DNA from 2 places in the Clostridium sp. 001 genome. Region 2 is predicted to be linked to the other one. Evidence: riboswitches for the same ligand, from Rfam matches in the RefSeq annotation. Region 2 holds a riboswitch; the other holds the start of a gene.

Region 1 (3,222 bases), 1.4 Mb from region 2:
TCTCCTTTTCTTGAACTCCTAAGCACACTAAAAGTTTAAAGTCATATACTAAAAAGGAAAGAATAAAAAAGGGGACTATGCATGACATTAATTTTATCTGCATTATTGTTTAGTTTATCCTCTAACCTAGATAATGTAGTTGTAGGTATTGCTTATGGAATAAAGAAAATAAAGATAGGAGTAGTTCCTAACCTTGCAATAGCAGTTATAACTTGTACAGGAACATTTCTATCAATGTCACTTGGGGTGTATATATCAAAATTTTTACCTCACTCTATAGCAAATGCATTAGGTTCTATAGCCATTGCTATATTGGGAGTATATTTTATAACACAAAGTATAATAAAACTTATAAATAATAAAAAATCAAATGAACTTGCTTTAAAAGACATTAATGATATGATTGAATATGCCGAAAAGTCAGATTTGGACAACTCCGGTGATATAAATATAAAAGAAGCTCTTCTTATAGCATTTGGGTTGACCTTTAACAATTTAGGTACTGGCATAGCAGCTAGTATAACAGGAGTTAGTATTCAATTTACAGTCATATTTACATTTATATTAAGTATTCTTACAATTATAATTGGTGAAGTTGTAGGTAATCATGTATTGGGTAAATTATTTGGTAAATATGCACCATTAATTTCAGGCATATTGTTAATAGCACTTGGTATAATTGAATTCTTTAATTGATATTATTTTACTAATTGTTATATAAAAGTAAATTAGAAGAATTAGATGCTGTCTCAAAATACATTTTGAGGCAGTATATTTTCTAAGTAACATATTTTTAACATTTGATTTCTTAAAAAATATTTACAACTAAGGAATATATGTATATAATAAGAAACGGATTATTACTAATTAAAAATATAATTTAATAACATTGTTAGGTGAGATTACTGTACAGACATACGCTACTGCCCAGAAATGTCGAGAGACGCCAATGGGTGAGCAGGTACTACCGGATTAAGGTTTTACTTAATGTAGCTGACAACATTCATAGAAATATGAATGCTTATGATCTAAGCTTTACAGAGTCAAAGCTCAACGAGTGAAGATGTACTATTTTTTGTCTTGGAATTTATTAAGAATCCAATCTCTTCATTTTGTTGCGAAGAGATTTTTTTATTGGATAAATTACCAAGTTAAGGAGAGTGATGAATTTAATGGACGGTGACCCGTGTCATAAATGCAATGATATAAAACTTAAAGATTTATTGGTAAAAATATTATAGGGGATGTACTTGCATTAAAAAATTTGCATTGTGCATCCTGAAAGCAAAGGAGTGTATACAATGCAATTTACAAGCGTTTATTTAAGCAGAATATTGGGTAATAAAATTTATACGACTAGTAAAGAAGTAATAGGAACTTTAAAGGATGTAGCTGTTGATGTGAATTTTCAAAATCCAAAAGTTACCATAGCTGTTGTTAAAACAAAAGAAGGAATAAAATTTATTGGTTTTGATAATATCAGTGTTTCTAAGGAAAAAGGACAGTATGTTTTAATGTGTAGTGAAGTTCAAGATAAAGATTTAGGTGACTGTATGTTACTGAAAAAGTATGTTTTGGACAAACAGATTGTTGATGTTAATGGAAGAAAGGTAGTTAGAGCTAACGATGTTAGGTTAGTTATATTACCATCAGGTATGTTTATTGCAGCAGTAGATATTGGTATGGATGGGCTATTAAGAAGGATTGGAATTGCTAAACCATTAAAGAGATTAGGATTTAAAATATCAAGTAAACTAATGTTATGGGATGATATTCAAACGGCTTTTACCTCAAAAGACATTTTACTTTCAAAAAGTTATAATAAACTATCCACAATTCATCCTTCAGATCTGGCAGATATAATTGAGGACTTTGATGTAAATACAGGTGCAATTATTTTCTCTAACTTAGATGCTGCATCAAAATATAACCTATGTTCTATACCCGTAATTGATGAACAAATGCATATCATAGGGATTGTTAATATAAATGATATTTTCTATGAAATTACTAAGTCCAATAAAAGGTATAGATAATGGAGGCACTAATGATGAATGCAAAGAGAAAAACATGGATGGCAAATTTATTAATATTTTTAAGTGTTTTAGGTCCTGGAATTATAACAGGTAGTGTAGATAATGATGCAGGTGGTATTACAACATATTCTGTAGCAGGTGCTACCTATGGTTACAAATTACTTTGGTCATTAATCCCATGCTTTATTGTGCTTCTTGTAGTGCAGGAAATGAATGCTAGAATGGGAATAGTTACAGGTAAAGGGCTGGCAGATTTAATTAGAGAAAATTTTGGTGTTAAGGTAATTTCCTTTATGTTTATTGGGCTAGTAATTGCAGATATAGGAAATACAGCTACAGAGTTTGCAGGTATAGCAGGTAGCATGCAGATTTTTGGAGTAAGTAAATATATATCGGTACCACTAGCTGCTGTTGCAGTATGGATTTTGGTAGTAAAAGGTACATATAAGACTACTGAAAAGTTATTTTTGGTTTTTAGCATATTTTTATTATCCTATGTTGGCTCTGCATTTTTCGCTAGACCAGACTGGCATGAAATAGGACATGCATTAATTCATCCTGCTATTGAAACTAATTATGACTATATAAGTACGGTTATTGGTATGGTGGGAACTACTATTGCACCCTGGATGCAGTTTTATATGCAGTCAGCAGTTATAGAAAAAGGACTTAAGATGGAAGAATTTAAATACGAATTTTGGGATGTTGTTGTTGGAAGTGTTATTACAGTAGTAGTTGCTTTCTTTATAATCGTAGCTTGTGGGGCAACACTTCATAAAAGTGGAATCCAAATAAATGAGGCTAAAGATGCTGCATTAGCGTTAAAGCCACTTGCTGGAGCCTTTGCTTCTCAAATTTTTGCTTTTGGATTATTTATAGCTTCTATTTTTTCGGCTGCAATACTACCTTTGGCTACAGCATTTTATATTTGTGAAGCTTTTGGGTTTGAAGCTGGTATAAATAAAACATTAAAAGAAGCACCACAGTTTTTTACACTGTTTACTATAATAATTATTATTGGGATTGGTATTATATTAATTCCAGGAGCACCTTTAATTCAGATAACATTATGGTCACAAATAATAAATGGTGTGTTACTTCCCGTAGTTTTAATTTGTATGATGCTTATGGTAAATAATAAAGATATTATGGGCGAATATGTAAATGGTAGAACTAAAAATGTAAT
Region 2 (3,222 bases):
TCAGCATAAGCACCTTTTTCTTGTGTTACTTTTTCAAAAGAAGGTACTTCCACATAGTCTTTTATGAATGCTTTATCTTTGCAAGGGTATACTGTACCTCTTACATCTGTAATTTTGTGGATATCCATTCCGTATTTTAATAGGTTTGCCACTTGTACTATGGTTTTTTCTCCCATACCATATATGAGTAGATCTGCCTTTGAATCTAAAAGAATACTTCTTCTTACATTATCACTCCAGTAATCATAGTGGGCAAATCTCCTTAAGCTGGCTTCTATTCCACCAATTACTATTGGAACATCCTTATAGACTTCTCTTGCCCTATTACAGTATACTATTACAGCTCTGTCGGGTCTGTAACCAGATTTACCTCCTGGGGAGTAAAGATCTTCATGCCTTTTTTTCTTTGATGCGGTATAATGATTTACCATAGAATCCATATTCCCAGAGTTTATTAAAAAAGCTAATTTAGGTTTTCCAAGCTTCATAAAATCATTTGCATTTTTCCAGTTAGGCTGAGCTATTATTCCTACTTTAAAACCTTCATTTTCTAACACCCTTGATATTATAGCTGAGCCGAAAGAAGGATGATCTACGTAAGCATCTCCTGTTATAAGGACAAAATCCAACTGACTTATATTTCTTGCTTTCATGTCATCTTTACATATAGATAAAAAACTAGTATTTAAATTCAATTTACATTCTCCGTTCTTATGTTTCAGATTAGTTTCACTTATTTTTAGTATAACATATTATATTATGAGATAAATATTTAGGAATATGTAGATTTTGAATGGTGATAAGGAGAAGAAGACACACACTAAATAAATAATATAAATATGCAAAGATAAATTATGATATTTTACATTAAAATGAGCAAAATGAAATTAAAGTATCATAACAGGTAAATATAAATAAATTTAATATTTACTAGTTGCATTATAGTGAATTTGTAATATAATTATAGTATAAAAGTAAATGTTTATGTTTAATTATGTTAGGTGAGGCTCCTATATAGACATATGCTGCTGCCCCGAAACATCGAGAGATGCCAATGGGTGAACAGGTATTACCGTAGTAAGGTTTTACTTAATGTAGCTGGATGAAAATCTAAAGCTATATAGTGCTAAAACTCGTACGATTAAAAAAGTTTTAGTTTAAGAGCCCTGTGGGCTTTTTTTAGTTGTTTGCATATATTTGAATTTTTAATTTAGGTGGTGTGTTAAATGGAAAACGGACCTTATGGAGGTCGGTGCATCTTAGAAGAAAATTTAATAGAAGAAGTGCAGGGAAGTATTAGATCTAATTGGTGATGGCAATGCTATTGATAACTTTTAAAACGTTCATGTAGATTCTATAAATATTTCTCTGCATATAAGGAGGAATATTTATGAAAAAGTTATCTAGTTTCTTATTGAGTAAAGTTCTTTATAAAAAGGTTTATAATGAATTTGACGAATATGTAGGGAAACTTTGGGACGTTTATGTATCTTCTGATCATGGAATGCCAAGAGCCATAGGATATAAGATAAAAAAGGGCAAAGAAATACTTAATTGTGAGTGTAGGAACATAAACTTTTATGACGATAACGATAAGGTTATAATTAAAGGAGAAGGTATAAGGGAAATAATACTTCAAAGTTATTCCTATCTTTTATCAAAACATCTTTTAGATAGACAGATAGTGGATATAAATGGGAAAAAACTTGTAAGAGTTAATGACCTCAGAATTGCAGAAATGGCAGGAGAGTATAGAGTTGTAGCAGTAGATACAGGAGTTCTTGCTTTAGGAAGAAGGCTTGGTATAGAAAAAATCATAAAAAAGTTCTATGATTTATTTAACAAAAAGCCTGAAGATAGCCTTATAATTTGGGATAATGTAGAATCACTAGAAATGATAAATAACAATTTAAAACTTTCCGTACCATATAAAAAATTGTCTAAGCTCCACCCTGCTGATTTAGCAGATATACTAGAAGATATGGATGTAAACTACAGAAAGAAAGTTTTTGAAAGTTTAGATGAGGATCTAGCAGCGGATACATTAGAGGAAATAGATCCAGAAGTACAGCTAGATATTCTGGAAAATTTGAGTCAGTCTAAAAGGGACGAGGTGTTATACAATATGCCCAATGATGAAATAGCAGACATTTTAGATGAAGTAGATAAAGATACTGCAGAAAAAATACTTATAAATATGGAAAAAAATGATGCGGATGAAGTAAGATCACTTATGGAATATAAGGAAGAAACTGTAGGAAGTATAATGAATAAGGATTTTATCTGTTTTAATATAAATATAACCGTTAAAGATACTATTGAGTTTTTAAAAGAAATTAATCCGGAAGATGAGGTATCACATTATATATATATTATCAATGATCAAAAGCAGCTTGAAGGTGTGGTGTCCTTGAAAGACTTGATATTGTCAGATTTTGAAGATACATTAAAGGCGATAATGATGAAGGATGTAGTAAGTATAAATCATAAGGAAAATATAGATGAAGCCATAGAGATGTGTTCAAAATATAATCTTATTTCATTACCTGTAATAGATGATGAAGAAAAGCTATGTGGCATAGTTATAATGAATGACTTAGTAGAAGACATATTAATACCAAATTGGAGAAAAAGGCTAAGAAAAGTAGGGTAAGAAATGCTATCAATTCCACTTATTTAAAGTGAAATTGATAGCATTTTTTTATGTATTTTTTACTTCGTTTGTGTACAGACTACATTTAGGAGAATCAACATTAAAAGGAGATGGTCATATGGGTAAGAAAATTATGGGATTTAAAAGAGAATTAGTATTAATACTTGCTATAGTGTTTACATATGCATCAACTTCTCTATTCTTGCTCCCCTATAATAATGCAGTAAAAGCTGTGGCATACTACTATGGCTCAAGAGGAAATATGGTAATACAAATACAGCAAAAACTTAGAAGCTGGGGGTATTACAATGGTAGTGTAGATGGAGTATACGGGTATCAAACTTACACTGCAGTAAAGTATTTCCAATCAAAAAATGGATTAAAGTCTGATGGTATAGTTGGAGATGCAACTTTAGCAGCCCTTGCAATAAATACTGGAAGCAATACTGGTGGAAATAGCCAAAACGTAACATTAATAGCTAGATTGATAAATGGAGAGGCTAGAGGAGAACCTTATGAAGGACAGGTAGCCGTAGGAGCTGTAATACTAAATAGAACTAGGGATCCTA

The links. A riboswitch is a leader RNA that binds a small molecule or an ion and turns the genes downstream of it on or off. The one in region 2 is predicted to bind magnesium.
Region 1: linked by a shared signal. The riboswitch ahead of B5S50_RS19215 (PRC-barrel domain-containing protein) and the one ahead of B5S50_RS12705 (magnesium transporter) in region 2 are both predicted to bind magnesium.

Annotation. Positions count from the first base shown of each region.
Region 1 is NZ_CP020473.1:4,119,950-4,123,171, forward strand. It holds gene B5S50_RS19210 (manganese efflux pump) at 82-696, shown strand; M-box (ykoK) riboswitch at 882-1,069, shown strand; gene B5S50_RS19215 (PRC-barrel domain-containing protein) at 1,302-2,036, shown strand; gene B5S50_RS19220 (Nramp family divalent metal transporter) at 2,051-3,222, shown strand, end outside.
Region 2 is NZ_CP020473.1:2,688,608-2,691,829, forward strand. It holds gene B5S50_RS12700 (YgiQ family radical SAM protein) at 1-653, opposite strand, end outside; M-box (ykoK) riboswitch at 987-1,153, shown strand; gene B5S50_RS12705 (magnesium transporter) at 1,391-2,653, shown strand; gene sleB (spore cortex-lytic enzyme) at 2,772-3,222, shown strand, end outside.